Bacillus pumilus: one gene and its partner. The main gene of each other region encodes a partner of the protein of the gene in region 2 in a complex. Links are inferred from orthologs where the notes say so. Each region holds a gene or a part of one and is shown on either strand. Other genes may lie near its edges. The genes, in order: GPS65_RS10335 and gcvH.

Region 1 (11,307 bases), 1.4 Mb from region 2 along the record:
CTGATATTAAAATGACTTGACCTCCCGCCCTTTCAATATAGTCCTTCGTTTCCTCTGCATCACGGTGCTCACTCAAGTAAACAATGGCGACATTGGCGCCTTCCTTCGCAAATAAAACCGACACCGCTCTTCCAATCCCGCTGTCTCCACCTGTCACTATGGCTGTTTTTCCTGCTAACTTTTTATCCGGCATCTCTCGATCAAAAACAGGCCTTGGATTCATTTTATATTCAAGACCTGGACGCTCACTTTGATGCTGAGGCGGCAATGTTTTCTTCGGCTGCTTTGTTGACACGTCTGATCACTCCTTCCTTTTATCTTGTTTATTTTTATGTGTTGGCTATTTTTTTATGTATGTCGAACTAGTTTCCTTTCGAATGTATGATTTTCTTCATTGTGGAAAAATTATACACAACAAGTGACTAACTGGAGGCGACAATATGGAACAAGAACATAAAGGATTGGAACAGGCAAAATCGTTATGGATAGCGGATAGTCAAAAGCATTCTTTTCCTGCTGTTCATGAGGATCTCACAGCAGATGTCATCATTGTTGGCGGCGGTATTACCGGTATCGCTACCGCGTTTGAAATGACAGAACGCGGGCTGGATGTCATCATCATTGATGCTGATCAACTGCTACAAGGTACGACTGGACATACGACAGCTAAGATTACCTCACAGCACGATGTGTACTACCATGAGCTGATCCAGCAAATTGGTATGCCCAAAGCCCGGTTGTATGTAGAAGCGAATGAGAATGCAAAAGAGCTGATTCAAGCTCGCGTCAAAAAGTACGACATTGATTGTCAGCTAGAAGTCAAAGATGCATACCTCTATACAAAGGAAGAAAGTGGTGTCAAAAAATTAAAAAAGGAATTAGATGCCTACAAACAGCTTGGGATTGATCGGGAATGGAAAACAGCCCTTCCTTTTGCTGCTGACATCAAGGCTGCCCTAGCAATGACGCAGCAGGCACAGTTCCATCCCCTTCATTACCTCAATGCACTCATTGACCAGCTTGTAGAGCGAGGTGTACGTATTTATGAACAGACGACTGCTGTTGACGTGAAAGAAGGAAACCGCCCTGCTGTCATCACAAAAGACGGCCATCATCTGACAGGCCGCTATATCATCTCCTGTTCACACTTTCCTTTTTATGATGGAAAAGGACTTTATTTCACGCGTATTCACCCAGAGCAATCGTATGTAGTAGCAGCCAAAACAACAAAACCACTCCCAGACGGAATGTACTTAGGGATCGATCAGCCTGCTCAATCTTTAAGAACGGCAGAATGGCATGGTGAGGAAGTGGTGCTCATCGGAGGAGAAGGTCATAAAACTGGACAAGGTGGGGATGAATCTGCTCACTATGAAGGATTAGAACGTTTTGGAGAAGCTACCCTTGGAATTGAAGAGGTGCTGTATCGCTGGTCGACACACGATATGGTCACAATGGATCAAATCCCTTACATTGGCCGCCTAACCAAACACCATCAAAATATCTTTGTTGCGACCGGTTTTAGAAAATGGGGCATGACGACAAGCCATGTCGCAGCTACTCTTATCGGGGATTTGATTGAAGGAAAATCGAATCCATACGAATCCATTTTCACGCCATCAAGACCTGTTTCTGATTCTTTCGTCAAAGATTTCGTTAAAGAAAACAGCAATGTCGCTGCCAATCTCATCAGTGGTAAATTAAAACGAACCGATCAAACCATTGATGATTTAAAGCCAGGAGAAGGCGGCATTGTTTCTTATGAACATAAAAAATGTGGCGCCTTTAAATCAGAGGACGGGAACATCTTTCTTGTTGATACAACGTGTACTCACCTAGGCTGTGAAGTCGCATGGAATAATAGTGACCGCACTTGGGATTGTCCTTGTCACGGTTCACGGTTCTCGATTACTGGAGAAGTAGTAGAAGGTCCAGCAAAGAAACCACTAAAAAGGTCTTATAAAGAACAGTAAAATTTTACTGATTCCCTTTAAAAAATCCAATATTATCCGATAAATAATATAAAGTCTGATAATTTGTGATGATTATGGGGGGACAAAAACATTGTTATTTAAAAAAGAGACGAAAAGAAAAAACACTGCTTTTTTCACTAAGCAGGATGATGGAATAAAACGTATCAATTTTTCTGACAATACGGATATCGCGAAACAAATCAAAATGATTGACCTGACGCAGAATGACTTATTGATTCTAAATCAGCTCAATTCAATTGTTCAGGAAGATATTGCACATATCGTTGATAAATTTTATAAAAATTTAGAAGTCGAGTCTTCTTTGATGCATATCATTCAAGATAATAGTTCTGTCGAGCGTCTGAAAAAAACACTTCGCATCCATATTAGTGAAATGTTTGCAGGTGTGGTTGATGAAGCCTATGTGGCAAAACGAATTAAAATTGCACAAGTTCATCTGCGGATTGGCCTCCAGCCTAAGTGGTATATGGCCGCATTCCAGGATCTTCTGCTATCGATTATGGACTTATTTGCTCAGCATATCCAAGACTTCAAAGAATATCAGACAGCAGTGAAAGCGACGACGAAAATTTTAAATTTAGAGCAGCAGCTTGTTTTGGATACATTCCAAAATGAATATTCTAAAATTCGTGATGAAGCAGAACTGCAGCAACAGGAGCTTCATACAAAAATCACAGAAACATCAAACTCGCTTGCTTCGCTCTTCTCAAACACAACAAATGCTGTGGACAAGCTTGTATCAAAATCTGATGAAATGGCAGATATGTCGCAAGCTGGCACACAAATTTCAGCACAAGTCGAGGAAAAATCGATCGGTGGTAAAAAAGAATTAGAGATTCAACAAACTCAAATGAACCAAATTGATGGCAGCATGACAAAGATTGAAACAGAAATTAAGCGTTTAGAAGAAATCGCCAAACAGATTGAACAAATCTTTGGGATTGTCACAGGCATTGCAGAACAGACGAATTTATTATCTTTAAACGCGTCAATCGAATCTGCACGAGCAGGTGAACACGGAAAAGGCTTTGCTGTCGTCGCAAATGAGGTTCGTAAATTATCAGAGGACACAAAGAAAACGGTTTCAACCGTGTCTGAACTCGTCAACAATACCAATTCCCAAATCTCCATTGTGTCTCAGCACATTGGGGACGTGAATTTACTCGTGACAGATAGTAAAGAAAAAATGACCCAAATCAATTCACTCTTCGATGATATCGTCAGCAGCATGAACTTAAGCAAAAATCAAAATGGAAAAATTGAAATAGACCTTCAAACCTTCCTGAACGAATTGAAGGAAGTCAAACAAACGGTCTCCCAAGTTGCCAGCTCAGTCGAATCCTTAACAAATCTCACAAATCGCTAATCCAGTCTTTTTTCTTCTGCTTTAGTATAATAGAAGAAAAGAGAGAAAAGGCGGGATTTGATTGACAACAATTTGCCTAGTCAGACATGGGGAAACAGATTGGAATGCAGCGAAACGAATTCAAGGACGAACAGATATCCCTTTAAATGATACTGGTAAATGGCAGGCTGAACAAACGGGCCTTTATTTAAAAGATGCCCATTGGGATGTTGTCATTTCCAGTCCACTCACAAGGGCAAAAGAAACAGCACACTTGATTTTAAAACATGTAGATGCGCCTCTTGTCATCATGGATGATTTCATTGAGCGTGATTATGGCGATGCTGAAGGCATGTCATTTGAGGAGCGTCAAAAGCTGTTTCCAAATAAACAGTATCCAAATATGGAGCCGCTTGAGACGATTCAAGATCGAATGGTAGAAGGCATTGAAAAAGTCAGAGCAGCCTATCCAAATCAACAAGTCCTGATCGTAGCACACGGCGCTGCCATCCATGCTTTGCTCACCACCTTAGCTGATGAACATTTGGGTCTTGAGAACACGAGACTCGTCAATGCTTGCTTAAATTATGTGGAATGGAAAGATGGTAAATGGAAGGTGCTTGATTACAATGTGGTTAGCCATTTAACTCAATCCTCCCCTTCTTAAAGAACCTGTTATAGAAACAGGTTCTTTTTTAAATGACAAAAACAATGATAAAATAATATTTTTTTATATCGAAATTCGAAATAGCTGCTAGACGTTTCTACCTATTTTAAGGCTTTTCGGGTATCGAATATTTCTCCGATAATGGATCATAAGAAAAATAGCATACTTCCTTTTTAATAGATAATCGCTGAAACAGTAGAATAAACATATTTTACCACTATTTCCAAGTGACTTAATTCCCCAATTTTCGCTAGGACTTTCACAAAAATTCAGGTCTACTCTTATTTGCCTACTTCCCTTAAACTGAATATACAGAATAATCAAACGTCTCATTCTTATAGACTACGGATGATTATTCTGAAATAAGAAAAAAGGGATGTGGATTGTGCGTGAAAAAGAAAAATGTGATGACAAGTGTTTTATTGGCTGTCCCTCTTCTGTTTTCAGCAGGATTTGGAGGCTCCATGGCAAATGCCGAGACGGTCTCAAAGTCAGATAGTGAAAAGAGCTATATTGTTGGCTTTAAAGCCTCCGCCACCACAAACAGCTCTAAGAAACAAGCCGTCACTCAAAATGGTGGAAAACTAGAAAAGCAATATCGTCTCATTAATGCCGCACAAGTAAAGATGTCAGAACAAGCCGCGAAAAAACTTGAACATGACCCTAGCATTGCTTACGTAGAAGAAGACCACAAAGCAGAAGCATATGCACAAACCGTCCCTTATGGAATCCCTCAAATCAAAGCTCCAGCTGTACACGCTCAAGGTTATAAAGGTGCTAATGTCAAAGTAGCTGTCCTTGATACTGGCATCCACGCTGCACACCCTGACTTAAATGTTGCAGGCGGTGCCAGCTTCGTCCCTTCAGAGCCAAATGCCACCCAAGACTTTCAATCACATGGAACTCACGTAGCCGGAACGATCGCTGCCCTTGATAACACAATTGGTGTTCTTGGGGTCGCTCCAAGTGCCTCTCTATATGCTGTGAAAGTATTAGACCGCTATGGCGACGGACAATATAGCTGGATCATTAGCGGTATTGAATGGGCAGTAGCCAATAATATGGATGTCATCAACATGAGCTTAGGCGGACCAAACGGTTCAACAGCACTTAAAAATGCCGTTGATACAGCGAATAACCGCGGAGTCGTTGTTGTGGCGGCTGCAGGTAACTCAGGTTCTACTGGTTCTACAAGTACAGTTGGCTATCCAGCAAAGTATGATTCTACCATTGCCGTTGCTAATGTGAACAGCAGCAATGTCAGAAACTCGTCTTCCAGCGCAGGTCCTGAATTAGATGTTTCTGCACCTGGTACTTCTATTTTAAGTACAGTACCAAGCAGTGGATACACATCTTATACTGGAACATCTATGGCGTCTCCTCATGTAGCAGGAGCAGCAGCGCTTATTCTTTCTAAGTACCCGAATCTATCAACTACTCAGGTTCGCCAGCGCTTAGAAAACACAGCAACACCGCTTGGTAACTCCTTCTATTACGGAAAAGGGTTAATCAACGTTCAAGCGGCTTCTAACTAAACAAGAACGAAAAAAATCCGGCTGATGCAGCCGGATTTTATTTATTGCTTCCTCGACGCTTTCTCTTTTTCCGCTGCTTCCATCTCCATGATTCTCTCCATCATCGTTGGGTGTCCGTAGCGGAAGACCTTCACTAAAAGTGGCGGATTCACCTGAGACAGCCCTGATTTTGCAAGCTTTTGGAAAGACGTCACCCCTGCCTCTCCGTCTTTTGTCAGGTTTATCGCATACTCATCAGCTGCACGTTCTTGATGTCTTGAAACTGCATTTGTAAAAGGTGAAGCTGTAAATGAAAGCACTGATACAATCATGAGAAGAAGCGGAAGAGCAGCGATGTCGCGCGGCTCCCTCAGCCGAAATAAAACTGCTCCCTTACGATAGAAATAAAAATAGAGACGGTCGATCGCAAAAAATCCCGCAAGCGACAGTACTAGATATCCTGCTAATCCTATATAGACATGCTTCATGACGTAATGTCCCATTTCATGTGCCATGATAAATAAAATTTCGCGATCTTTCAGCTTTTGCAGTGTCGTATCCCATAACACAATACGCTTATTCTCACCAATCCCTGTGACATAAGCATTCATCGTGTTCGTTTTTTCAGACATATTGACCTCATATACATGATCCGCTGGGATATGAGCTTTGTCTGCAAGTGTTAAGATCTTGTTCTCAAGAGCTTGATCCTTTAGTGGATAAAAATGATTATATAACGGATCAATGACGACCGGCTGTATAAAGAAGAGAAATAGTGTGAATGGGACTGTTAAACACCAAGCATACAGCCACCAGCGTTTTCTTCTTTTTTGAATAAGCCAAAAGAATACAATTGCACATAGGGCAAGAAGCGGATATTGAATCCAGAAATCTAGAATTTGATCTTTCAACCAGCTTGCCGTACTTTGAGCAGATACTCCGTAGTGCAAAGACAGCTGATAGCCAATCCATTTAATAGGAAATGAAATCAGCATTGTCAAAAATGACAGCACAAACACGTATACAAGTTTGCTTAAAAATGTGAAGCGAGCTGCTGTCAGGCTCCAGTCTGCTAATTTTCGTGAAAACCCTGAAATGAGCAGAAGAAAAAAGACATACCAATCTAATGGAATTGTCATGAAAAACAGCAAGTTACGTATGTTCGAGAAATGCTCGCTGATGACAAGCTCATGGCTTGTCATAAAGGTATGCGGATCTGCACTTGTTCCTTTTACACTGTCAGGAACCGATGCATCCCCAAATAGAAACAAATAAGAATAAATAAAAAGACCGTACAATATGTATGCTACCGTTGCAAGAGCTACCCATTTACGTACTCGCACAGGTCAGCCTCCTTTCCATCCCTCTCTCTATTCTAATCATCCAGTATTTTGTTTAGAACCTGTCTCATGTGGCTCCATCATAGCATGCCCTATCTGAAAAAGCTTTCTCGAAAAAAATGATTATGCTACTCGAAAATCGGAGATGCTACATATAAAATAGAGTGTTGGAGGATCGAAATGAAGAAAATCCTTGCAGGAATTGTGATCTTTGGACTTTTACTTATTACCTTCTTTTATGTATTCAGTCGGACAGGCGAAATCTTTGATGAGAATCGAGCAGAAAAATTGCTCCTTTCATCTAAAAGAGAATCCATTTCTTATGAAATAGACGATAAGGACACAGCAGAAGATTTAATAGAAGAATTAAATAAAGGCAAACAAACAAGTAATCATCTCAAGAAAAATCTAAAAGAACCAGATTATATCGCCAAGGTGATGTACGGCCGAACAAACGGCACCACCTTTCAGCTTTGGACAAACCGTTCGCAGGTTGTTTTTTTAGTAGATGGGACTTATTATGAGCTGAATCAAAAACAGTCTCAATCTTTTCAGAAACAGTTAAAAGAAGCCATTCAAAAGAGCTGAAATTTTATCTCATTGTCTTTTTAACAGCGTGATATACCTCAACAAACTAAGGGAGCCTCTTCATAAGAGACTCCCTTTTCTTATTTACTTTCCTCTGCTTGATACTTTTCCTTTAGTGCTCTTCTTAAAATTTTACCTGTTGTGTTCTTTGGAATATCATCTATGAAATGGATCGTTTGGGGCTGCTTATATTTCGCTAAAAAGCGTGAACAATGTGTGATGATGTCTTCTTGATCGATGTGAGCATGTTTCTTAGGGGAAATGTAACAGACGACAGCCTCTCCGGTGTTCTGATCTGGCACACCGATGACAACAGCTTCTGCTACAGCTTCATGTTGATAAAGCACTTCTTCTACTTCTCTTGGATACACATTATAACCGCCAACAAGAATCATATCCTTTTTTCGATCGACAATATAAATGTATCCTTCTTCATCTCTTCTCGCTAAATCGCCAGTGTACAGCCACCCGTCTCTTAGTGCAGCTTCAGTATCTTCTGGCATTTGATAATAGCCTTTCATAATGTTGGGTCCTTTTGCTATGAGCTCTCCGACTTCATTTGGACCGACTTCTTCTCCTAGTTCATTCACAATCTTATTCTTCACATTCATAATGTCGGTCCCGACTGAACCGGGTTTTCTTTTTCCATCAAGAGGATTGAATGCAGTTACTGGAGAAGCTTCTGATAATCCGTAACCCTCCAGCACCGTGACACCAAATTTTTTCTCAAAACCGTGAAGTAAAGCAACAGGCATTGAGGCACCGCCTGATATACAAATCCTCACAGAGGACATCGCATCCTCATGCCCTTCCTGGCGGTACAAATAGTTATACATGGTCGGAACACCCACAAATAACGTTGGTTTCTCTTTTTCCATCATACGCAAAAGCTCTGATGGGCTGAAATGCGGTAGAACATAAATGGTCGCGCCATGAATCAATGGTGCATTCATACAAACCGTTAAACAAAATACGTGGAACATCGGCAATGCAGCAATGACCTTGTCCTTTTCATCAATGGATAGATACTCAGCAACATCTCTAGCATTTGAATACAGGTTGAAATGAGTCAGCATTGCACCCTTTGGTTTTCCTGTCGTGCCAGATGTAAATAAAATAACTGCCGTATCGTCCTGATGAATAGATGGATGCACGTTCTCTTTCGCATGACCAGACACAAGCTTTCCAAAGAAGACAAGTTGATCTGCTACTTCCTTAAAACTTGATCTGCACGCAGATTCATTTTCTGCACAAATAATCACCCGTTCAATAGACGGAAGTTGTTCGTACACCTGCTCGTACACTGGCAGTAGCTGTGCAGGGGCAACAATCCCTTTTACATCACCTGTAATCAGCATATACCCAATTTCACTAGGCGTGTATGTTGGATTGATTGGTACTACGACAAGCCCTGCCTTTAAGGCACCAAAAAAAGAAATGACAAAATGCGGTGAATTTCCTAAAATAAGCGCAAGATGATCCCCAGCTTGAAACCCTTCGCTCACTAAGCCATCTGCAAAGCGCTCGATACTTGTCATGAGCTCTCGATAGGTCATCTGATTTCCTTCAAAGATCAGTGCGATATCTTCTCCCTTCGTCATCGCCGTCTGCTCTAGGTTTTTGATCAAATCCATTCTCCCACCCCTTACATGTCATCAATGAATGAATGACCATTCATTTTATGGCCAAACATTCCTCCTTTCTATTATAATAGACAATCGAAAAAATTCACAAGATCAAATGTAAATCGCTTTCATTTCTTTCAATCAAAAAAAGCACCGCTATCTCTAGCAGTGCTTGTCTCTCTTAATAAATCAAATCAAGAAAATCCTCTTTTGATACGTTGCCGAAGTAGTGGCGCATGTCCATATCTTCTAATACGTCGCTGATCGTTTTGCGATCGTATTGCTGCCCAATGAGTCTTTTTTCAATATCAGCAATATCCCCTACACCAAAGAAATCACCAAAGATTTTGCAATCCTGGATCATCCCTTTTTTCACTTCTAATCGAAGATCAATGGAGCCTGCTGAAAATCTCTTAGAATGCTGCAAATTAAATTTCGGTGAACGGCCGTAGTTCCATTCCCATTTTTGATATCGTTCCCGGGAAATCTCGTGAATCTTTTCCCAATCTTTCTCAGTCAATTGATATTGAGGGACATCCCCATTTGTGTCGAAAATGTAGCTTAACAGAATTTTTCTGAATTCTTCTGTTGTCATTTTTTGATCCATTAATTCACTAATATTGGCAACCCTGCTTCTAATGGATTTAATACCTTTTGATTCAATCTTTTCCTTTTTCACATTTAAAGCCGAAACAACATGTTCAATTTCTGAATCAAATAGCAGTGTACCATGGCTGAAAATACGTCCTCTTGTCGCGAACTGGGCATTTCCTGAAATTTTCCGACCATCTGCCATGATGTCATTTCTACCACTTAATTCAGCTTTGACGCCTAGTTTTTCTAGCGCCTGAATGACTGGCTCCGTGAACTTTTTAAAATTATGGAAGCTGTCCCCATCGTCTTTTGTGATAAAACTGAAGTTTAAGTTTCCTTTGTCATGGTAAACTGCGCCACCACCGGACAGGCGGCGGACAACTTTGATGCCGTTGTCTTCCACATACTTTGTGTTGATTTCTTCTATTGTATTTTGGTTCTTTCCAATGATAATTGACGGCTGGTTAATATAGAACAGCAAGTACGTTTCTTCTGGGTCTAAATATTTTAAGCAATATTCTTCAATTGCCAAATTAATCATTGGATCATAATGTTGTTCGTTATCGATAAACAGCATCTCTATCTTCCTTCCTTGTTCCATCTAAGCCCTGAATGGGCAAGCTGTATATTGCCAGTATATAACGCCTGTGCTTCATTGACTAGGTCTTTATGACGGCCAAAATGGGGCAGGTGGGTGATGATCAGTTCCCCAACATTTGCTTCCATTGCAAGCTTGCCAACCTCTGTACTATTCATATGTCCTGCACTCGATCCGTCCTGTCCAGCGTAGAAGTTACTTTCAGCAATGAGTAAATCTGCATCCTTGCTAAAAGGGACAAATGCCTCCTGATAACTTGAGTCTGCTGTATACACCACCACAGCATCCTTTGCCTGAATTCTCATCGCATAGCATTCTGCTGGATGAACTGTTTTCAAAAAATTGATTTGAAATGGACCAATTTGAATACCCTCTTCTGGCTGATAAGCCTTAGCCTTAGTATGTACATCATCCGCAATCCGCCCAAATGCTTCTTGATTACCCGTATGTCCATAGATTGGAAGCGGACCGCTGCTTTTTCCTAAATGATATCCCACTAGCTTCGCATATTGGAGTGGTCCGATATCTGCAATATGATCGTGGTGATAATGAGAAAGGAGAACAGCATCAAGTTCTTCTATATCAATGTATTGCTGCAGTTTGGAAAGAACACCGCTTCCGCAGTCTACAAGCAGACGAAAGCCATCTGATTCAAAAAGATACCCTGACGTTGCTTCACCAGCGGCAGGAAACCCTCCGTAGCATCCAATGACAGTTAATTTCATCGTCATTTTTCCCTCCTTTTCTAAAAGTCCCCATCTTACAATATACCCATTTTTCATGGAAAAAGCATTCTTCTTGCCTATTGTTACAAAACAGATTGACAATTATTAATCTGTTATAATACAATGATAACAACAAAACGTATTGGAGGATGACAAATGCTAGGAAAAATCACAGAGTTTTTTAGAAATTTGCCCTCAAAAAAATGCACAAAATGTGGAAATGATTTAATGGAACAACATGAGTGTTACGGTAATGAATGTGAGGAATGCTCACAAGTAAGTTATCTTAAATAAGGTAAAAAATTGAATTAAAAAGC
Region 2 (11,371 bases):
ACAGGCAATGATGAAGGTGAAATATAGCGACCGTCCAGTCGTTGCTGCACCGTTCGGTATGACACTCGGAGGCGGAACAGAGGTTTGTCTGCCGGCCGCAGCTATTCAGGCGTCCAGTGAAGCATACATGGGTCTTGTCGAAGCGGGAGTAGGGCTGATTCCAGGCGGCGGTGGAAACAAAGAATTATATCTTCGCCATCTGCAAGGGGCAGCTAAGCCGTCAGAGACCGCTATACAAGATGCCACGCTGAAAACATTTGAAACCATTGCAATGGCTAAAGTATCCACTTCGGCAGAGGAAGCGCGGGATATGAACATGCTGCGCGCGAGTGACCGAATCAGTATGAACGGTGATCACCTGATCTATGATGCGAAACAACTTGTGCTCTCTCTTGATGAAGCAGGTTATCGTGCGCCGCTCAAGCAAAAGGTGCCCGTCATGGGAGAAACAGGCTATGCAGCAATGATATTGGCGGCTGAAAATATGAGATTGTCTGGATACATTTCAGAGCATGACATGACCATTGTTAAAAAATTAGCTCATGTTATTTCCGGCGGAAAACTGCCATTTGGAACAGAGGTAGAGGAGCAATACTTATTAGAGCTTGAAAGAGAAGCATTTTTAAGTCTTGTAGGAGAAGTAAAATCACAAGCACGCATGCAGCACATGCTCGTCAAAGGAAAACCTTTACGTAACTAAGGGGGAGTCAAAATGAGAGAAGCAGTCATTGTCGCTGGCGCGAGAACACCAGTAGGGAAGGCGAAAAAAGGATCGTTAAAACATGTTCGACCCGATGATATGGGCGCATTGTGTGTAAAAGAAACATTAAAGCGTGCTGGTGATTACGACGGACAGATAGATGATTTGATCATCGGATGTGCGACACCAGAAGCGGAGCAGGGGTTAAATGTGGCTCGGAATATTGGAGCGTTAGCAGGACTTCCGTATACAGTCCCTGCCATCACCATTAACCGCTACTGTTCATCTGGTCTTCAGTCCATCGCTTATGCGGGTGAACGAATCATGCTCGGTCAGGCAGAAACAATCTTAGCCGGTGGAGTCGAATCAATGTCACAAGTACCAATGATGGGTCATTCCATTCGTCCGAATGCTCATTTGGCAGAGCAAGCACCTGAATACTATATGAGCATGGGCCACACGGCAGAGCAGGTGGCGCAAAAGTATCAGGTCACTCGTCAAGATCAAGACGCCTTTGCGGTAAGAAGTCATCAAAAGGCAGCCAAGGCATTACAGGAAGGGAAATTTACAGATGAAATTGTATCCGTTGATGTAACAGAGCGACGGGTAGGGGAGCAATTTCAATTAGAAGAACATCAATTCACGTTCTCACAGGATGAAGGCGTAAGAGCGGGGACAACGGAAGAGATTCTTTCCACTTTGCGTCCGGCTTTTTCAACAAAAGGCACGGTGACCGCAGGGAACTCTTCACAAACAAGTGACGGAGCTGCGTGTGTGATGATGATGGATCGTGAGAAAGCATCCTCACTTTCCCTTCAGCCGCTCGCCAAGTTCAGAGCGTTTGCTGTTGGTGGTGTACCGCCTGAAGTGATGGGGATCGGTCCAATTGAAGCCATTCCACGTGCGCTGAAAATCGCTGGACTTGAGCTGAAGGATATCGGACTGTTTGAATTAAACGAAGCGTTTGCCTCTCAGGCCATTCAAGTCATTCGTCATTTAGGAATTGATGAAGAGAAAGTGAATGTCAATGGCGGGGCAATCGCACTAGGACATCCGCTCGGCTGTACAGGAACGAAATTGACACTGTCACTCATTCATGAAATGAAACGGCGAAACGAGCAATTTGGCATCGTCACAATGTGTATCGGCGGGGGCATGGGAGCAGCAGGAATTTTTGAATTGATCTAAAGGGGGAAAACAGAATGAAAGCAATGGAAGAGGTAAAAAAGGGTGGAAGCTTCTTAATTGATGAGACGAATTATGAGCATATCTTTACACCAGAGGATTTCTCTGATGAGCATCAAATGATTGGAAAGACAACAGAGGATTATATTTTACAAGACGTTGTTCCATATATAGACCAAATTGAAAAGCATGAATTTGAGCATTCCGTCAGGCTTCTTAAAAAGGCTGGAGAGCTTGGGCTGCTAGGAGCCGACGTGCCTGAAGAATTCGGAGGGCTCGGATTAGATAAAATCAGCTCAGCCATTATTACTGAGAAATTTTCCAGAGCAGGGAGCTTCTCGCTTTCCTATGGCGCCCATGTCGGCATTGGATCTCTGCCAATCGTACTGTTCGGAAATCAAGCGCAAAAGGAAACGTATCTGCCAGGACTCGCTTCTGGAGAAGCGATTGCGGCGTATGCCCTAACTGAACCAGGATCAGGCTCTGACGCTCTTGGAGCAAAGACAACTGCGGTGTTAAATGAAGCCGGAACCCATTATGTGTTGAATGGGGAAAAACAGTGGATCACAAACTCCGCATTTGCCGACGTCTTTGTCGTATATGCGAAAATTGATGGTGAACACTTCTCTGCTTTTATCGTAGAAAAGGATTTCCCTGGTGTCAAAACGGGACCTGAAGAGAAAAAGATGGGCATTAAAGGGTCCTCAACGAGAACGTTAATCCTTGAGGATGCTCAAGTGCCAAAAGAGAATTTACTAGGTGAGGCTGGCAGAGGTCATGTCATTGCCTTTAACATTTTAAATATCGGACGCTACAAGCTGGCTGTCGGGACAGTTGGCGCGTCAAAACGTGTCATTCAATTATCGGCAGAATACGCAAACCAGCGTAAGCAATTCCAAACGCCCATTTCTCGATTTAGCTTAATTGGTGAAAAGGTAGCCAACATGTCGGCAAAGCTCTATGCGATGGAAAGTGCTGTTTACCGCACAGTCGGATTATTTGAACAGCGTATGGGTCTATTAAGTGAAGAAGACCAAAAGGATGGCAAACAAATTGCCCAGTCCATTGCAGAATATGCCATTGAATGCTCTCTTTGTAAAGTGCTTGGCTCTGAAACTTTAGACTATATTGCGGATGAGGGTGTGCAGATTCACGGTGGATATGGATTTATGCAAGAATACGAGGTCGAAAGAGCCTATCGTGACTCCCGGATTAACCGTATTTTTGAAGGAACAAACGAAATCAACCGTCTGCTAGTCCCAGGCACATTTCTGAAGAAAGCGATGAAGGGAGAGCTTCCTCTTCTTCAAAAGGCGCAAACCTTACAGGAAGAGCTCATGATGATGATGCCGGTAGAGCCGGGTGATCAGCCGCTCGATCAAGAAAAATATTTGCTTGCCCATGCGAAAAAGATCGCCTTAATGGTATCTGGAATGGCGGCGATGAAGTATGGAAAAGCATTAGACAAAGAGCAAGAGATTCTTGTGAACATAGCGGATATCGTCAATGAAATTTTTGCTGCTGAATCGGCGATTCTGCGTACTGAAAAGGCAATCGCTGCATCAGGGCTAGATAAGAATACTCAAAAGCTTGCTTACACACAAATATTCACGCAGGAGGCCTTCTTAAAAATTGAAGCCCATGCAAAAGAATCCTTGATCGCGATGGAAGAAGGAGATGCACTCCGCATGAGTCTGTCAGCTCTTCGCAAACTGACAAGATTCACCCCGATCAATGTCATCGCCAAAAAGCGCGAAGTGGCGAAACGAATCTTTGAAGCAGAGAAATATATCGTATAAGACGGCTGAAATTTGCGGATATCATTCCGCACCTCAGATTGTTGACAAAGGGCTAAAATGATCTTTATTTTAGCCCTTTGTCTTCTTTCCGCACCTTTTTGTAAGCATACATTTAGGTTTTTAAAATATTTTGTGATAAAATGTTGTCACTATTTGCAGGAGGTGAAAATGGTGGCTTTAGATTTTTATGAATACCCATCTTGCGGTACATGTCGAAAAGCAAAAAAATGGCTGGAAGAACACAATAAAGACATCAACAGCATACATATCGTCGAAGAGACGCCTAATAAAGAAACATTAAAAGCCCTTTACGAAAAAAGCGGCTTAGAGTTGAAGAAGTTCTTTAATACAAGTGGACAGAAATACCGAGAGCTACAGCTGAAAGATCAACTTCCTGCAATGTCAGAGGACGAGCAGCTAGAATTACTCGCATCTAATGGAATGCTGATCAAGCGTCCGATTACAACAGACGGTAAACGAGTCACGATTGGATTTAATGAAGATACATTTAAAAGCGTCTGGAAATGATGTAACTTTCATTCAGATTGTGGTATCTTCAATATAGATTGAAAGAAAAGACTGGAGGGGTATTGAATGAGCACACCAAAAGATTTACGTTATTCAGAAGAACATGAATGGGTCAAAGTAGAAGGGGAAAAGGTGCGTATCGGTATTACGCATTTTGCTCAATCTGAGCTAGGCGATATCGTGTTCGTTGAGCTTCCTGAAGTAGGAGACAAAATTACAGCGGACGAGCCTTTCGGAAGTGTAGAATCAGTGAAAACAGTTTCTGAGCTTTACGCACCGATCAACGGTACAATTGTTGAAGTGAACGATGAGCTGGATGACAGCCCTGAATTCGTCAACGACTCTCCATACGAAAAAGCATGGATGATCGTGGTAGAGCCAGCTGATACATCTGAAATTGAGAACTTGATGACTGCTGAGCAATATGAAGAAATGACAAAAGAAGACTAATTCACGTGAAATTGGACACTCTACCTTTATGGGGGGTGTCCAATTTGTCTTTTCAAAAAGAACAGGTGGATATAACAGATCATGTCACTGGACGATTCAAAGAAAGCGGCATGGTGCTGTATCATCAAAATGAAGAGATTGGCACGATGATTAGTGAAAACCAATATGAGTTAAAATCAGGTTATTCCTATGATCAAAATCGTTTTTATCGTCTGACGGATACACTGACCCACGGGACAGAAAAATATGTAGACTGTGATGATGAAAATGGCTGGTGCTAATCACAGATGAGGCTGCAGTGAGCATAAGCTGCAGTCTTTTTAGTGCAAGTGCCCAATCTTTACAACCTTGATGAAAGATTGTAATCTAAGGGAGAACTGAACAACGTCAAAAGGGCCGGGTGATCGTGATGAATGTAGAGGTAGAAAAGGTCATCATAGTAGAAGGTAAAACAGACAAACAAAAGCTAAAAGAAGTCATAAGTGAACCTGTTACCATCATTTGCACCAATGGCACGATCAGTACATCGAAGCTGGATCAGCTCGTAGACGAATTATTGGGGAAAGACGTTTACATATTAGCAGACAGTGACGATGCAGGCGACAAACTGCGGAAGCAATTTCGAAAAGAATTCCCTGAAGCGCTTCATCTTTTTGTCGACAGAACGTACCGTGAAGTGGCCGCTTCACCGTCAGCCCACATTGCATCTATCCTATTAGCTGCAAACATTGATGTTCATTCGAAATATTTATGAGGGTGGACGTATATGAAAGAGATTGAAGAACATGATTTCAAGGAAATAAAGGACGATTTATTTCTTTTATACTTATATACACCGTTTTGCGGGACATGCCAGCTGGCAAAGAAAATGCTCGCTGTCGTAGACACCATGCAGCCGGATGTACCTTTTTACGAAAATAACTTAAACTACTCACCAGGCTTTGCGAAGGCTTTTGAGATCGAAAGCGTTCCTTGCTTTCTACTGTTTAAAAAAGGCGAACTGGTGCAAAAAGGCTATGCCTTTCACTCTGTTCCATATCTTCATGAAATGATTGAAACCGCTAAATAAAGCGGTTTTTTGTCATATTTCAAGCAATTCATCTGAAAATTTGTCGAGTTATTTATAAAGGACAAGGGAATGTTTGTAGAGAAATGTTATGTATAACCAAATGACAGGGAGGTTATACATGTGGAAAAAGTGAAAACCCATGGTAACAAAGGGCAGCGCTTATTGCTAAAACCGCTGCTCTCATCATCATCCTTGAAGATTACATTTGAGGCGGAAACTGACTCTTGTACATTGATTGTGGATGAGCGTGGTGAAGTGAAGAAACTACCTGCAATTGAGTTATCGGATCTTATCTTTTATGGTGAGAGAAAAGAAATACTACAATTATTAGATGGAGATATGTCCTTACAGCAGTTAATTAGCAGGGGACAAGTGAAAGTAAAAGGGTCATTCCGCGCGCTCCTAAGACTAGAGGCGGTGCTCTGGCTGACGAACGGTTTTTTTCGAAAAATGATAACGTAGTCGTTTACTAGGAAATTAGCGATTTACAGCGTTGACATATCTCGGGTAGCATGATATTCTACGTTAGTAAAAACATGAACATCACATAAAACAACATATTTTCTCTTATTAAGAGAGGTGGAGGGACGTGCCCTATGAAACCCGGCAACCGTCAGCATAGCTGAAATTGGTGCCAATTCACTCAAAGCCGCAATGCTTTGAAAGATGAGAGAAAGGCGTATTGAACATAAAAGGCCTTTCTGCTTGCATTGCAGTTAGGTCTTTTTTACTGACCTCAAGCCAGGCGCGGAGCATGGCATCAGGAAGAATAAATAATGTTTGTGATGGCAACCTATAGATTCAGCAAGAAAGCAGGTGAACAGACTGTGATCCATTTACAGAATGTATCAAAAACGTATCATTCAAAAAGCGGAAATGTTGATGCCGTGAAAGACGTCAACTTGGATATTGGTAAAGGTGAAATATTCGGAATTATTGGGTATAGCGGTGCCGGAAAAAGCTCGCTGATTCGCCTATTAAACGGTCTGGAGCTGCCAACAGAAGGAATTGTTGAAGTGGCAGGCAACCGGATCAATGAAGTATCGAATGCGAAACTTCGGAAAGCAAGACAAGAAATCAGCATGATTTTCCAGCACTTTAACCTACTTTGGTCAAGAACAGTGAGACAAAATATTATGTTCCCACTTGAGATCGCAGGTGTACCGACATCGAAACGGAGAGAGCGTGCGAATGAACTGATTAAATTAGTCGGTTTAGAAGGAAAAGAAAATGCGTATCCGTCTCAGCTTAGCGGCGGACAAAAACAGCGTGTGGGGATTGCGAGAGCATTAGCAAATGATCCAAAGGTTCTTCTTTGTGACGAAGCAACGTCAGCGCTTGATCCGCAAACAACGGATTCTATCCTTGATCTTTTAGCAGATATCAATAAACGACTTGGGCTGACGATTGTGCTGATTACACACGAAATGCATGTCATTCGCAAAATTTGTCATCGCGTGGCGGTGATGGAGAATGGACGCATTGTCGAAGAAGGCGAAGTATTACGCGTTTTCAGACAGCCGAAGGAAGAAATGACGAAGCGATTCGTCCAGCAGCTTGCTGAACCAGAGGAAGCGAAAGAAACAATCGAACACGTCTTAGAGCGCGTAAAAGAAGGTCAGGTCGTACGGTTGTCCTTTATTGGTGATTCTGCCGAGCAGCCGCTCATCACTGAAATCATTCGATCCTTCAAGGTCGATGTAAATATCCTTCAAGGGAAGATTTCTCAAACGCAGGAAGGCGCGTTTGGAACACTCTTTATCCATATTAATGGAGAAGAGACTGAGGTAGAAAAAGCCATCGCCTATATCCAAAGCAAACAGGTTGAAATTGAGGTGATGACACATGTTTGAGAAATGGTTTCCGAACGTTGATTTAGAAGTCATTTGGAATGCAACGGGTGAAACGGTTTATATGACACTCATTTCATTGGCGTTTGCCTTTGTGATCGGAATTATTCTTGGACTCCTGCTTTTCCTTACTGGAAAAGGTGGTCTTTGGGAAAATAAACCGATCAATGCTGTCATCGGTGCAGTCGTCAACATTTTCAGATCGATTCCTTTTATCATTTTAATTATTCTTTTATTAGGGTTCACGAAATTCTTAATGCATACAATTCTAGGTCCAAATGCAGCACTGCCTGCCCTTGTCATTGGGTCAGCTCCATTCTATGCACGTCTTGTCGAAATTGCGCTGCGTGAGGTAGACAAAGGAGTCATTGAAGCAGCACGCTCAATGGGAGCGAAAACGTCGACCATCATATTCAAAGTATTGCTGCCAGAATCATTGCCAGCCCTCATTTCAGGTATTACCGTAACAGCGATTGCTTTAATTGGCTCAACTGCGATTGCAGGTGCAATTGGAGCAGGTGGACTTGGTGACCTTGCCTATGTGGAAGGATACCAATCTGGTAATACAGATGTCACACTTTTTGCCACTGTGTTTATTCTCATCATCGTCTTTATTATTCAAATAATCGGTGATTTGATTACAAATAAAATTGATAAACGATAAGGGAGGATTTATTTATGAAGAAATTGATTTTAAGTGCACTATTTCTAGCATTTGCAGGCATTTTGGCTGCATGCGGTTCATCTAATAACGCAAGTGATAGCAAAACCATTACGGTTGCCGCTTCAAAAACACCACATGCCGAAATTCTTGAAGAAGCAAAACCACTTCTAAAAGAAAAAGGCTACGATCTCAAAGTGAAAGTACTTAGTGATTATAAAATGTACAACAAAGCGTTAGCTGAAAAAGAAGTGGATGCAAACTTTTTCCAACATATCCCTTACTTAAATGAAGAAAATAAATCAAACAAAGATTACGACCTAGTGAGTGCAGGTGCGGTTCACCTTGAGCCATTCGGTATCTACTCTAAGAAATACAAATCAGTAAAAGATATTCCAAACGGTGGCACGATCATCATGACAAACAACGTAGCTGAGCAAGGACGTATGCTTGCCCTGCTTCAACATGCTGGTGTCATCAAACTCGATCCAAAGGTTGATACAATCAACGCTACTGTAAAGAACATCAAAGAAAATCCAAAGAACCTAAAGTTCAAAAAAATCGCTCCTGAACTAACAGCGAAAGCTTATGAAAACAGTGAAGGCGATGCTGTGTTTATCAACGTTAACTATGCGATCCAAAATAAATTGAATCCGAAAAACGATTCAATCGAACTTGAGCAAACAAAGAACAACCCATATGCAAACATTGTGGCGGTTCGCAAAGGTGAAGAAAAATCAGATAAGATCAAGACTTTAATGGAAGTTCTTCACTCTGATAAAATCAAAGAATTCATCGATAAAAAATATGACGGTGCTGTACTACCGGTATCTGAATAACGATGTGTTAACCTCGCTTTCGTCAAAGCGAGGTTTTTTGTGTATTTTTTCAAATCTCGCTCATAATAAAAATGTACAAATGACCTGAAGGGATGGAATAGAAAATGAATGAACAGCATATGAGCGGATCCATGCAGCAGTCACTGACTGATTATAAAACGGCAATGGGTGAATTTCAGAAGAAAATGCCGGTGTTTGGGAAGAAATTCAATGAATTCACGGAGCAATGTTTTCAGAGCGATTCATTGACGCAAAAGGAAAAACAAATGATTGCCCTTGGCATCAGTATTCATGCACAGGATGAATACTGCATGATTTATCATACAAAGGGAGCGCTCGACCAAGGCGCAACAGAAGAAAATTTGCTAGAGGTTGTCAGCGTAGCAGCAGCATTTGGCGGCGGGGCAGCATTGAGCCAAGGGATTACTGTCGTTCAGCAATGTATTGATGAATTTGGAGGACAGACGCATTAAGGGAAGGAAAGGGCGGTATTTTTCCATATCAGGGAGTTGAGTTCTTCTCAGCCGATTGTGTGAGAAAATATGCCAGCATAGCGCACTATATCCCTTTTGAGTGAAGCCGCAAGCCTTTGATACAATGAAGCTACACTTAAAGAAGGGAATGGTTTATTATTTGTTCGGACCATAGTACACTGGGATTGGATTATACCGCCGAGATGGAAAAGGCCATGCATAAGGCTCATGGCATGAGCTATGCAGAGTACGAAAGAGACCATGACTTACGGATGAAAGTGGAATATAAACGAGAGCAGTCCTATCGAGATGAGAAAAGGCAGCTCGCAAAAATGAATATACAAGGCTATTAAATAGCTAAGGGACGGGGAGAACAGTTTCCCGTCCTTTCTTTATGAAAACAGTCTTTTCGACATAAATCCTTTTATCTACCGGCTTTTTTTGTTAGAATTTTGAGAGCATCCTCTCACGCTTATCGTGAATGTGTTGTATTCACTTTTAATTTGTTATAAAATTAGAATGAGAATAAATTGAGAATAATGATTATTTTGGAGGTATCGATATATGACTGCTTCGACATTAACAATTAAGGACTTGCACGTTGAGATTGAAGGGAAAGAAATCTTAAAGGGTGTAAACCTCGAGATAAAAGGTGGAGAATTCCACGCAGTAATGGGGCCAAATGGTACAGGTAAATCAACTTTATCTGCTGCCATTATGGGTCACCCTAAATATGAAGTAACAAAAGGCAGCATTTTGCTTGATGGCGAAGATGTACTTGAAATGGAAGTAGATGAGCGCGCTCAAGCAGGTCTTTTCCTTGCAATGCAATACCCATCTGAAATTAGTGGTGTGACAAATGCGGACTTCCTTCGTTCTGCTATTAACGCTCGCAGAGAAGAAGGCGATGAAATTTCTCTCATGAAATTCATTCGCAAAATGGACGAAAACATGGAGTTCCTTGAAATGGACCCAGACATGGCGCAACGCTACCTAAACGAAGGTTTCTCAGGCGGGGAGAAAAAACGCAATGAAATTCTTCAATTAATGATGATTGAACCAAAAATTGCGATCCTTGACGAAATCGATTCTGGTCTTGATATCGATGCGTTGAAAGTGGTTTCTAAAGGAATTAACAGAATGCGCGGCGAAAGCTTCGGCTGCTTAATGATCACTCACTATCAGCGTCTATTGAACTACATCACACCAGATCATGTTCATGTCATGATGCAAGGACGTATCGTGAAATCTGGCGGACCAGAGCTTGCACAACGTCTAGAAGCAGAAGGCTATGATTGGATTAAAAAAGAGTTAGGAATTGAAGACGAAACTGTTGGTCAAGAAGCGTAAGCGTTAGGAGGATTATTGATGACATTAGAAACGAAATTATCAGTAGATCAAGATTATGTCAAAAGCTTCTCCGAGAAGCATCAGGAACCGGCATGGATGAGTTCCCTTCGCTTACAGGCTCTTGAAAAAGCAGAAGACCTTCCAATGCCAAAGCCTGACAAAACGAATATTTCTAAATGGAATTTAACCAATTTCAAACAGCATACAGTCGAAAGTGCACCATTTGGATCATTAGAAGAGCTTCCTGAAGAAGTGAAATCTCTCATTGATTTAGAGGACACCGATAAGACAGTTTACATTCAGCGTGATCAAACGCCAGCATATTTGTCTCTTTCAACAGAAGCGAAAGACAAAGGCGTGATCTTCACTGATCTTCATACAGCGCTTCGTGAACATGGCGATCTAGTGAAGAAATACTTCATGACGGATGCAGTGAAAGTAGATGAGCATAAACTAACAGCTTTACA

The links.
Region 1: the proteins of gcvH (region 2) and GPS65_RS10335 are in contact, whole or in part, in a crystal structure (PDB 3A7A), measured with the Escherichia coli proteins. The link is inferred for Bacillus pumilus from one-to-one orthologs.

The regions. Positions count from the first base shown.
Region 1 is NZ_CP047089.1:2,106,312-2,117,618, reverse strand. The notes cover bases 8,250-11,142. They hold GPS65_RS10335 (lipoate--protein ligase), read right to left. Parts: upstream 10,245-11,142; coding sequence 9,255-10,244; downstream 8,250-9,254. Other genes in these bases: GPS65_RS10330 (MBL fold metallo-hydrolase), read right to left, coding at 10,247-10,990; GPS65_RS10340 (fatty acid--CoA ligase family protein), read right to left, coding at 8,250-9,082. Outside these bases: GPS65_RS10375 (SDR family oxidoreductase), read right to left, coding at 1-295; GPS65_RS10370 (FAD-dependent oxidoreductase), read left to right, coding at 441-1,973; GPS65_RS19860 (methyl-accepting chemotaxis protein), read left to right, coding at 2,749-3,360; GPS65_RS10360 (histidine phosphatase family protein), read left to right, coding at 3,422-4,006; GPS65_RS10355 (serine alkaline protease SapB), read left to right, coding at 4,396-5,541; GPS65_RS10350 (M48 family metallopeptidase), read right to left, coding at 5,583-6,863; GPS65_RS10345 (YhfM domain-containing protein), read left to right, coding at 7,041-7,448; more of GPS65_RS10340, read right to left, coding at 7,529-8,249; protein YhfH, read left to right, coding at 11,147-11,284. UniProt on the Escherichia coli protein: Catalyzes both the ATP-dependent activation of exogenously supplied lipoate to lipoyl-AMP and the transfer of the activated lipoyl onto the lipoyl domains of lipoate-dependent enzymes.
Region 2 is NZ_CP047089.1:693,423-704,793, reverse strand. Bases 3,014-5,970 are described here. They hold gcvH (glycine cleavage system protein GcvH), read left to right. Parts: upstream 3,014-4,278; coding sequence 4,279-4,662; downstream 4,663-5,970. Other genes in these bases: GPS65_RS03485 (SCP2 sterol-binding domain-containing protein), read left to right, coding at 5,852-5,970; GPS65_RS03490 (thioredoxin family protein), read left to right, coding at 5,429-5,731; GPS65_RS03495 (toprim domain-containing protein), read left to right, coding at 5,072-5,416; GPS65_RS03500 (YusG family protein), read left to right, coding at 4,707-4,943; GPS65_RS03510 (arsenate reductase family protein), read left to right, coding at 3,856-4,212. In the rest of the region: GPS65_RS03525 (3-hydroxyacyl-CoA dehydrogenase/enoyl-CoA hydratase family protein), read left to right, coding at 1-700; GPS65_RS03520 (acetyl-CoA C-acetyltransferase), read left to right, coding at 713-1,888; more of GPS65_RS03515, read left to right, coding at 1,903-3,013; more of GPS65_RS03485, read left to right, coding at 5,971-6,193; GPS65_RS03480 (methionine ABC transporter ATP-binding protein), read left to right, coding at 6,559-7,584; GPS65_RS03475 (methionine ABC transporter permease), read left to right, coding at 7,577-8,245; methionine ABC transporter substrate-binding lipoprotein MetQ, read left to right, coding at 8,260-9,081; GPS65_RS03465 (carboxymuconolactone decarboxylase family protein), read left to right, coding at 9,186-9,554; GPS65_RS19250 (YuzK family famiily protein), read left to right, coding at 9,770-9,907; Fe-S cluster assembly ATPase SufC, read left to right, coding at 10,119-10,904; Fe-S cluster assembly protein SufD, read left to right, coding at 10,923-11,371. UniProt on the Escherichia coli protein: The glycine cleavage system catalyzes the degradation of glycine. The H protein shuttles the methylamine group of glycine from the P protein to the T protein.